Regions from separate parts of the Variovorax sp. V15 genome, predicted to be linked through region 1. Evidence: riboswitches for the same ligand, from Rfam matches in the RefSeq annotation. Region 1 holds a riboswitch; the other holds the start of a gene.
What was found. A riboswitch is a leader RNA that binds a small molecule or an ion and turns the genes downstream of it on or off. The one in region 1 is predicted to bind glycine.
Positions count from the first base shown of each region.

Region 2: linked by a shared signal. The riboswitch ahead of ACAM57_RS28095 (D-amino acid dehydrogenase) and the one ahead of gcvT (glycine cleavage system aminomethyltransferase GcvT) in region 1 are both predicted to bind glycine.

Region 1 covers NZ_AP028659.1:2,485,590-2,490,966, forward strand. Annotated here, with positions in the region: gene gcvP (aminomethyl-transferring glycine dehydrogenase) at 1-1,143, opposite strand, end outside; gene gcvH (glycine cleavage system protein GcvH) at 1,312-1,683, opposite strand; gene gcvT (glycine cleavage system aminomethyltransferase GcvT) at 1,746-2,918, opposite strand; glycine riboswitch at 2,964-3,077, opposite strand; glycine riboswitch at 3,090-3,186, opposite strand; gene ACAM57_RS11695 (DUF6506 family protein) at 3,207-3,491, opposite strand; gene ACAM57_RS11700 (YkvA family protein) at 3,730-4,140, opposite strand; gene ACAM57_RS11705 (hypothetical protein) at 4,190-4,738, opposite strand; gene ACAM57_RS11710 (hypothetical protein) at 4,852-5,310, opposite strand.
Region 2 covers NZ_AP028659.1:5,910,813-5,916,189, reverse strand. Annotated here, with positions in the region: gene ACAM57_RS28100 (RtcB family protein) at 1-1,056, shown strand, start outside; gene ACAM57_RS28095 (D-amino acid dehydrogenase) at 1,076-2,383, opposite strand; glycine riboswitch at 2,474-2,581, opposite strand; gene rfbB (dTDP-glucose 4,6-dehydratase) at 2,834-3,910, shown strand; gene rfbD (dTDP-4-dehydrorhamnose reductase) at 3,907-4,797, shown strand; gene rfbA (glucose-1-phosphate thymidylyltransferase RfbA) at 4,821-5,377, shown strand, end outside.

The DNA.
Region 1 (5,377 bases):
CTTGGCCAGCACCGCGGTGAGCGCGGCCACGCGCTGCGCGATGCGCGTGAGGCCGTCGGGCCCGTGGTACACAGCGTACATGCTGGCCACCACGGCCGGCAGCACCTGCGCGGTGCAGATGTTGGAAGTGGCCTTCTCGCGGCGGATGTGCTGCTCGCGCGTCTGCAGCGCGAGGCGGTAGGCGGGCTGGCCGTGCGTGTCGACACTCACGCCCACGAGGCGGCCCGGCAGCGAGCGCTTGAACTCGTCGCGGCAGGCCAGGTAGGCGGCGTGCGGGCCGCCGTTGCAAAGTGGCATGCCGAAGCGCTGCGTGGTGCCGCAGACGATGTCGGCGCCCCATTCGCCGGGGGGCGCAAGCAGCGTCAGCGCCAGCAGGTCGGCCGCGACGATGAAGGCGGCGTCGCACTGGTGAGCGTGGCCCGCGAGCGGGCGCAGGTCGTGCACGTGGCCGGTGGTGGCGGGGTATTGCGCGAGCACGCCGAAGAAGGCGCCGCTCACCATCAGGTGCGGCAGCGTTTCCGACACGGTGCTCACCTTGACCTCGATGCCCAGCGGCGCGGCGCGGGTCTTGATGACTTCGATGGTCTGCGGATGGCAGTCGCCCGACACGAGGAACACGTTGCTCTTGCTCTTCACGCTGCGCTTGGCCAGCGTCATCGCCTCGGCGGCGGCCGTGGCCTCGTCGAGCATCGAGGCGTTGGCGATGGCCATGCCCGTGAGGTCGCACACCATCGTCTGGAAGTTCAGCAGGGCTTCCATGCGGCCCTGCGAGATCTCGGCCTGGTAGGGCGTGTAGGCGGTGTACCAGGCGGGGTTCTCGAGGATGTTGCGCAGGATCACGCCCGGCGTGTGGTTGCCGTAGTAGCCCTGGCCGATGAAGTTGCGGAACACCTTGTTCTTCGACGCCATCGCCTTCAGCTCGGCCAGCGCGTCGGCTTCGGTGACCGGGGCGGGCAGGCGCATCGGCTTCGAGCGGCGGATGGCGGCGGGCACGATGCCCTCGATGAGCTCGGCGCGCGTTTCCGACCCGATCGCCGGCAGCATGCGCGCCTCGTCCGCCGCGTCGATGCCGATGTGGCGGGCAATGAATTCTTCGGCGTTCTCGAGTTCTTGCAGGGTGGGAAGGGCAGCGGGCTTCGACATGGCAGTGCTGTTGATAAGAGCTTGGGGCGGAGGAGCGGGGTCAGAACGCAGAAGTCGCGAAGGTTTCGCAGAGGTCGCAGAAGGAAAACCAAAAGATGATTCGGTTTCTTCTGCGACTTCTGCGTAGTTTTTGTATTCCTTCTGCGTTCGGCTGTCCGATTTCGAGGATCAGGATTCGGCAGCGAACTTGTCGTACGAGGCCGCGTCCAGCAGCGCGTCGAGCTGCGAGGGGTCGCTCAGCTTGACCTTGAAGAACCAGCCGGCGGCCAGCGGGTCGCTGTTGGCGAGCGACGGGTCGGCGCGCAGCTCTTCGTTCACTTCGGTGATTTCGCCCGACACGGGCATGAACACGTCGGCGGCGGCTTTCACCGATTCGACGACGCCGGCGACATCGCCCTGCGCGAAGGTCTTGCCGACTTCGGGCAGGTCGACGAACACCACGTCGCCCAGCGCGTCCTGCGCGTGCACGGTGATGCCGACGGTGGCCGCGTCGCCTTCGGCCGACACCCATTCGTGGTCCTTGGTGTACTTGATGCTCATGGTGGAAAACTCCTCGTGGAAAAAATGGTTCGGGGGTGCAGAGCCTAGCCGTTCAGCCGCGTTCAGCCGCGGTAGTAGCGTGTGGGCACGAAGGGCATGGTCGAGACCTCCATCGGCACCGGCTTGCCGCGCACGATGGCCTGCACGCGCGTGCCCGGCTCTGCGAACGCGGTGGCCACGTAGCCCATGGCGATGCAGCGGTCGGCCGTGGGGCCGAGCAGGCCGCTGGTGACAGTGCCGATGTCCTGGCCCTCGAAAGACTGCAGCACCGTGCCGTCGCGCACCGGAATGCGCTCCAGCGCGACGAGGCCCACGCGTTTGCGCTTCAGCGTGTCGTGGTCGGTGTGGCCGGCCGCGCCGGCGGTGGAGGCGGCGAGCTGCGGGAGCACCTTCGCGGCACCCGGAAAACCGCCTTCGCGCGCGCCGCCCGCGCGGCGCACCTTCTGCATCGCCCAGTTGAGCGAGGCCTCGACGGGCGTGGTGGTGGTGTCGATGTCGTTGCCGTAGAGGCAAAGTCCCGCCTCGAGCCGCAGCGAATTGCGCGCTCCCAGGCCGATAGGCTTGACCTCGGGCTGGGCCAGCAGCAGGCGGGCAAGGCGTTCGGCGTCGGCGGCGGCCACCGAGATCTCGAAGCCGTCTTCGCCGGTGTAGCCGCTGCGGGTGACGAAGGCCGCAATGCCGTCGATCTGCACCGCTCCGCCCGTCATGAACACGAAGCGCTCGACGCCGGGCGACAACCGCGCCAGCGTGGCCGCAGCCTGCGGGCCCTGCAGCGCGAGCAGCGCGTTCTCGGGCAGGGGGCGCACCTCGCAGCGCGAGCCGATCTTCTGCTGGATGTGGGCGATGTCGCCCACCTTGCAGGCGCCGTTGACGATCACGAAGATTGAGCCGTTGCCTTCGTTGAAGAACATCAGGTCGTCGAGGATGCCGCCCTCGTCGTCCAGCAGCAGGCCGTAGCGCTGCTTGCCGGCGGGCAGGTCGATCACGTCGACGGGCATCAGGGTTTCGAAGGCGGCCGCGGCATCGGGGCCGACCAGGCGCAGCTGGCCCATGTGGGAGATGTCGAAGAGGCCGGCCGCGTCGCGCGTGTGCTTGTGCTCGGCCATCAGGCCCGCCGGGTACTGGACCGGCATCGAATAGCCGGCGAAGGGCACCATGCGGGCGCCCAGCTCCAGGTGGAGGTCGTACAGCGGCGTCTTGAGAAGTTCGGTAGCGGGGGCGGAAGAAGCGGCCACGGGGCACTCCAAAGGGGCAGTCGAAATCCATGACGCAAGCCATGGGCCACCCCTGCTGTCCGCTTTACCTGAGAGATTCGCCCCACGATCGGGGTTTGCTCCTTCGGTGGGCCGCTGCTCCTGTTTTGGATGCGGCGGCCTCTCTCCAGCAAGGAAACGCCGGTTTTCACCGGCGCCTCGTCAGTCCTTTTGCCTGAGCGTTCGGGGGAAACAGCCCCCTGCGCCTTCGGCGGCCCCGGCATGCGGGGCTCTCTCCTGACTTTCGAGAGTGTAGTTGATCGGGTATCGCTAGGAGAACAGACGGTGCATCGAGTCGATTGACTCCGGCCCGTACGCGACCACGCCAACGGGCACGGCGTAGTCGATGGCCTCGATGATCTTGCCGGCCCACACGGGGCTGAATCCACCGCAGAGTTCGATGAGCTGCACACCTTCCCGAACCATCTCCTGCGCAACCTGGATACCTTCGGAGGCGGTTGCGACTCCTACGACCTTCATTCGGAACTTGTCTGTTCCCTGATGCTGGACAAATCGGTCTCCCGTCACGATGAATCCGAAACTTGTGAGAGCCATGGGCTTGTTCTCCCTTTATGCATTGATGAGCGTTGAGGCAAGCGGTGCCTCTGGCGGCTGCTTGCTCGGTTCAGCGTACACCTTGCAGCGCTTCGCATCCGCAAGATTCATGACCACCGGTTCCAGATGTCCGATGTACGGTCGGACACGGTGAAGCAATGCCGAAGCCGCTGGCGTCGGCCGGCTTTTCATTCGCAGCGATTCGGCGCGCTCCGCAACGACCATCTTCTCGATGCGCTCAGCGCACCCACAGGTACCACGCCCCTGCGGCGACCGCGATCCAGACGGCCACGACCAGCGCGGCGCCCCAGCGGCTGGTCGGCCTCGAGCCCGAGCTTTGCATCCAGGCATCGGCCCGCTCGCGGCATTCGGCGAGCACGGACGCGGGAATCAGCCGGATCGTGAGCCAGATCAGCCCCGGCAGCAGCAGCACGTCGTCGACGTAGCCCAGCACCGGAATGAAGTCGGGGATCAGGTCGATCGGGCTGAGCGCATAGGCCACCACGAAAACACCCAGCGCCTTCGCATACCAGGGCGTGGAGGCGTGCCGGCAGGCGAACCAGAGGGTGACGCCGTCGCGCTTGAGGCGCCTGGCCCAGCTGCGAAGGCGCTCGGACAACGAGGTGGAGGCGGGAGGCGGGGAATTCACCCGGCGATGGTGTCACAGGCCGTGGCGGCCATCGCCCCGATCGAAGTCCTCAGTGAATCACTTCGGCCGGCGGCAGCAGCCGGTCGATGCGCTCGCGCAGCGACTCGGCGCGCTCCGCGCCCGCGGTCTTCTCGATCTCGGTGAGCATCAGCGCGGCGATGGTCAGCATGGCGTTGCGGTCGCGCGCCTCGCGCAGGGCGTCGCGCATCTGCAGCGCGAACTTCGGGTCGCGGCGCACGAACATGCGCTCGCAGATGTCGAACAGGAACATGCGCGTGGTCGCCAGCGAACGCTTGCCGTCGAAGGTGTCGGCCGAGGTGGCGACCTGGATCGGCTCGGCGGCGGGGATGGGCGAGGGCGCGGGCTGTGCGGGGGGCTCGGCTTCCGCCGCCGCGGCCTTCGTGCCCTGCAGGTAGCCCTTGTCGATCAGCGCCTGGATCGTCCGCTCGGCTTCGTCGCGGTTGGGGAAGAGAGGACTGAAGTCGGTCAGGGAGCGCCGGCCGTCGGCCATCAGCAGCAGGGCGCGTTCGCGCTGGGTGAGCGTGCGCTGTCCGCCCTGGAGTTCGTTGCGCGCCTTGTCGGTCTTGGTGGGAAACATGGCAGCCACAGCTTTGGGGAAACGAAGGCTGCAGCATGGTTGCAAGTGGTGACACCTTCGTGAACCGTTTGGCTTACAGGGCCATTGCGTCCCGCCTCGTCCGGGCGCCTGCATCAGCCGCCCGCGCTCTCCTTGCGGATGAGCCAGCGGCCCTCCACGCGCTGCAGCTCCAGCGTCTTGCGGCTCTTCTCGCGCAGCTTGTCGGCGCTGTAGGTCTGCTGGAAGCTGGCGGTGGCCGCCTGCCCCTTGAGGCTGATGACGAGGCTGTCGATCTCCACGCTGATGGCGGCCTTCTCTTCGATGCGCGTGCGGCGATCGGTCTCCCACGCCTTGCGATCCTGGCCGCGCGGGGGTGTGAAGTCGCTCGCATAGGCGGCAAGGTAGCGGGCCACGTCGCGTGCGGACCATGCGGCGGCCCAGGCGCGCACTGCGGCTTCGACTTCGCGGATGCCTGCTGCGGGATCGGCCGGTGCGGCGGCGGCTGCCGGCGCGACCGTCGTTGCCGGCCCGGCGGCGAAGGCCGCCGGAGCCAGCAGCGCGCTCCCCAGTAGGCAGCTCAGCAATCGATTCATGGCGCGGTGTCCCTCCTTGTCGTTTCGCCGGCCCTTCGGCCCTGCGCCCGATTCTGGCAGCGAACAT
Region 2 (5,377 bases), 3.4 Mb from region 1:
ACGCTCGACCAGGTGGCTCCGCACAAGACGCGGCTGGTCGAGCGGCTCACGCGCAGCCTGCTCGACAACGGCCGCGACGTGCCGGTGCACACGGCGGCGTTCAGGGCGCTGTTCGACGTGGGCCCCTCGGCCTTCCTGGAGGCGGTGCGCAGCGGCGGGCTGTGGTCGTCGTGCGACCGCGACCGGATGCAGGCCGAGCTCGATGCCTGCATCGGCCTCGCAAGCTTCGGCGGCAGTGCGCGGCACGCACCCGAGGCCTACACCGGCGGCCGCCACGAGGTGTTCCGCGACCCCTGCCTCGGCACACCGGGCAGCGGCAACCATTTCGTGGAGCTGCAGGTGGTCGACCATGTCCTGGACCGCCACGAGGCCTACCGTGCGGGCCTGAAGACGGGAGATGTGGTCGTGATGATCCACAGCGGCTCGCGCGACATCGGGTTCCATGTGGGTGGCCGCTGGATGGACCGTGCCCGCGACGAATGGCCCAAGGGCCTGCGCCATCCGAAGAGCGGTCTCTATGGCCTGGCGGGGCCGCTGGCCGACGAATACCTGGAGGCCATGGGCGTGGCGGCGCGCTACGCGTGGGCCAACCGGGTCGTGCTGGCCGAGCTGGTGCGGAAGGATTTCGCCGAACTGCTCGGCGCCGCGTCGTCGAAGCTGGTGGTGGACGTGCCGCACAACGTCGTGCTGCGGGAACACGGCATGAACATCCACCGCAAGGGAGCGACGCCGGCGAACGCGGGCGACTTGGCGCTCATTCCGGGCTCGATGGGCGACTACTCTTATCTGGCTTCCGGGCTCGGGCACGAGGACTGGCTCTGGTCGTGCAGCCACGGTGCCGGCCGACGGATGCGCCGGCAACAGGTGCGCGCGATGCGGCCAGCGCCCGCCGACCCCCAGGCCAGCTGGCAATGCGTGACCTTGCGCGAGGAGCGCCGGATCGAGGAGGCTCCGCAGGCCTACAAGCCGATCGGCGAGGTGATCGACGCACAGGAGCGCGCCGGGCTGATTCGATGCGCGGTGCGGCTCAGGCCCTGGATCACCTTCAAGGCGTGATCCGGGGCCTGCCGGCTCGTCAGCCCAGGGCGGGCTGCGGAACGCGCAGCTTGGGCGCAGGCATCCCCGTGAACGCGAAATCCACCTCCGGCTCCAGCCCGCTCACGATCCGCGCGATCGACTTGCCCGAGCCGCAGGCGTGCGTCCAGCCCAGGGTGCCGTGGCCGGTGTTCAGGAACAGGTTCGGCAGCTTCGTCTTGCCGATCAGCGGGACATTGCTCGGCGTGGCGGGGCGCAGGCCGGTCCAGAACTGGGCCTGGGTGGTGTCGCCGGCGCCGGGGAACAGTTCTTCGACGCGGCGCACGATGGCCTCGCAGCGCACGCGGTTCAGGTCGCGGTCGTAGCCGTTGAGCTCGGCGGTGCCGGCGATGCGCAAGCGGTCGCCCGAAGCCGAGGTGTAGCGTGAGAAGACGAGCTTGAATTCGTCATCCGTCAGCGAGACCTGATGGGCCTTGGAGGCGTCTTTGACGGGCAGCGTCACCGAGTAGCCCTTGGCCGGGTAGATCGGCAGCCGGATGCCGAGGGGCGCGGCGTAGAGCGGGCTCAGCGAGCCCATCGCCAGCACGAAGGCGTCGCCGCGGATGCGCTGGAAGCGGCCTTCGCTGTCGGTGGCCTCGACGTGGTCGATGCTGCCGCCGGCCTCGCGCAGCGCGGTGACGGTGTGGCTCATCAGGAACTTCACGCCCGCGGCGGCGGCCAGCCCCACGAGTTCGCGCGCGAAGCGGTTGGCGTCGCCGGATTCGTCCTCGGCCGTGTAGGTGGCGCCGGCCAGCTTGGGGCGGATGTGGGCGAGGGCAGGCTCGATCTTCACGGCCTCGTCGGCCGAGATGACGCGGCGCTCGCAGCCCAGGGTGCGCATCTGCTCGGCGGGCTCGAGAGCACCGTCGAACTCCTTCTGCGTCGTATAGAAGTGCAGGATGCCCTGGGTGCGCTGGTCGTAGCTGAGGCCGGTGTCGCGGCGCAACTGTTGCAACATCGAACGGCTGTATGTGCCCAGACGAACGATCTGTTCGATGTTGTGGCGGGTGCGCGCCGGCGTGCATTCGCGCAGGAACTGCAGGCCCCACAGCCACTGGCGCATGTCGGCGCGCATGCGAAAGAGCAGCGGGGCGTCTTCCTTGCCCAGCCATTGCAGCACCTTCAGCGGGGCGCTGGGGTTGGCCCAGGGCTCGGCATGGCTGACGGAGATCTGCCCGCCGTTGGCGAAGCTGGTTTCGGCGGCCGGGGTGGCCTGCCGGTCGATCACGGTCACTTCGTGGCCGAGTTGCTGGAGGTAGTAAGCCGAAGTCACGCCGAGCAGGCCGGCGCCGAGGACGATCACGCGCATTTCAAGTACCTTGAGGTCGCAGCGCTTGAATGGCGGGGGTGTGTACTATTTCATTAAATAGTAAGCAACTGGACGCCCGCCGTCCAAGTTGCCGCTCCCCCTGTCCTCGGTACCTGAGAGATTCATCCGTTGCGCCCTTGCAACGAATTTGCTCCTTCGGTGCGCCACGCATGGTGACGACTCTCCAGACGGCGTTTCGATGTGATGCAGTACTGAGCCCTTGCAGAAATCTTCAGGATTCCGCTGGGCTGACCTGAGCGTTTATGGGAGTTTGCGCCTTCGGTAAGGGCACCCTGACGAGTGACCCACTCTCCTGCAATCGGGTGCAATTGTAAACACGATGCACGAAAGCGTGACCATGCCCTTTGTTTCAGCGTTTTGACCCGATGGGATAATCCCTAGTTAACGTCGATCGCGTCAGGCGATCACCTTCAACACTCAGGGGACCCCATGATCTTGGTTACCGGCGGCGCTGGCTTCATTGGCGCCAACTTCGTACTCGACTGGATCGCGAACAGCGACGAGCCCGTCGTCAATCTCGACAAGCTCACCTACGCCGGCAACCTCGAGACCCTCGCGTCGCTCAAGGGCAACCCCAAGCACATCTTCGTGCAGGGCGACATCGGCGACAGCGCCCTGATCGACCGCCTGCTCGCCGAGCACAAGCCCCGCGCCGTGGTCAACTTCGCCGCCGAGTCGCACGTGGACCGCTCGATCCACGGCCCCGAGGACTTCGTGCAGACCAACGTGCTCGGCACCTTCCGGCTGCTCGAATCGGTGCGCGGTTTCTGGGGCGCGCTGCCGGCCGAGCAGAAGTCGGCCTTCCGCTTCCTGCACGTCTCGACCGACGAGGTCTACGGTTCGCTCTCCAAGACCGACCCGGCCTTCACCGAAGAAAACAAGTACGAACCCAACAGCCCCTATTCGGCCAGCAAGGCTGCCAGCGACCACCTCGTGCGCGCCTGGCACCACACCTACGGCCTGCCGGTGCTCACCACCAACTGCTCGAACAACTACGGCCCGTTCCACTTCCCCGAGAAGCTGATCCCGCTGATGATCGTCAACGCGCTGGCCGGCAAGAACCTGCCCGTGTACGGCGACGGCATGCAGGTGCGCGACTGGCTCTACGTGAAGGACCACTGCAGCGCCATCCGCCGCGTGCTCGAAGCCGGCAAGCTCGGCGAGACCTACAACGTGGGCGGCTGGAACGAGAAGCCCAACATCGAGATCGTCAACACAGTCTGCGCCCTGCTCGACGAACTGCGCCCCCGCGCCGACGGCAAACCGTACAAGGAACAGATCACCTACGTCACCGACCGCCCCGGTCACGACCGCCGCTACGCCATCGACGCGCGCAAGCTCGAGCGCGAACTCGGCTGGAAGCCTGCCGAAACCTTCGACACCGGCATCCGCAAGACCGTCGAGTGGTATCTCGCGAACAGCGAATGGGTGCGCAACGTGCAAAGCGGCGCGTACCGCGAATGGGTCGAGAAGCAGTACGACAACAACGCGAAGGCCGCGGCATGAAGCTGCTGCTGCTGGGCAAGGGCGGACAGGTCGGCTGGGAACTGCAGCGCAGCCTGGCGCCGCTCGGTGAACTGGTCGCGCTCGACTTCGACAGCACCGATTTCCACGCCGACTTCAGCCGGCCCGAGGAGCTCGCCGACACGGTGCTCAAGGTGCGCCCCGACGTGATCGTCAATGCCGCGGCGCATACCGCTGTCGACAAGGCCGAGAGCGAACCCGAGTTCGCGCGCAAGCTCAACGCCACGTCGCCCGGCATCGTGGCCGAGGCAGCGCAGAAGATCGGCGCGCTGATGGTCCACTACTCGACCGACTACGTCTTCGACGGCAGCGGCACCACGCCGTGGAAGGAAGGCGATGCGACCGGCCCGCTCAGCGTCTACGGCAGTACCAAGCTCGAAGGCGAACAACTGGTGGCCCGGCACTGTGCCAGGCACCTGATCTTCCGCACCAGCTGGGTGTACGCCGCGCGCGGCGGCAACTTCGCCAAGACCATGCTGCGCTTGGCGAAGGAGCGCGAGAAGCTGACTGTCATCGACGACCAGTTCGGTGCGCCCACCGGCGCGGAGCTATTGGCCGACGTCACGGCGCACGCCATCCGCGCGACGCTGCAGGATCCCTCCAAGGTCGGCCTCTATCACGCGATCGCCGGCGGCGAAACGACGTGGTACGGCTACGCGCGCTTCGTGCTCGAAATGGCGCAGCAGGCCGGCGTCGAACTCAAGGCCGGGCCCGACGCCGTCGAGCCCGTGCCGACCAGCGCATTCCCGACGCCCGCGAAGCGCCCGCACAACTCGCGCCTCGACACCAGCAAGCTGCAGACCACGTTCGGCCTGCGCCTGCCCCCATGGCAGGAAGGCGTCGCGCGCATGCTGCGCGAGATCCTTTGAAGAACCCCACGAGAAGAAAGAGCATGACCAAGACGACGCAACGCAAGGGCATCATCCTGGCCGGTGGTTCGGGCACGCGCCTGCATCCCGCGACCCTGGCGATCAGCAAGCAGCTGCTGCCGGTGTACGACAAGCCGATGATCTACTACCCGCTCAGCACGCTCATGCTCGGCGGCATGCGTGACATCCTGATCATCAGCACGCCGCAGGACACACCGCGTTTCCAGCAACTGCTGGGTGATGGCAGCCAGTGGGGCATCAACTTGCAGTATGCGGTGCAGCCCAGTCCGGACGGGCTGGCGCAGGCCTTCATCATCGGGGACAAATTCGTAGGAAATTCGTCGAGTGCGCTGGTGCTGGGCGACAACATCTTCTACGGCCACGACTTCGTGCACCTGCTGGCCGATGCGGATGCTAAGGCTTCCGGGGCTACCGTGTTCGCCTACCACGTGCAGGATCCAGAGCGCTACGGCGTCGTGGCGTTCGATGGCAATGGCAAGGCGAGCAGCATCGAAGAGAAGCCGCTGAAGCCGAAAAGCAGCTATGCGGTGACTGGGCTCTACTTCTATGACAACCAGGT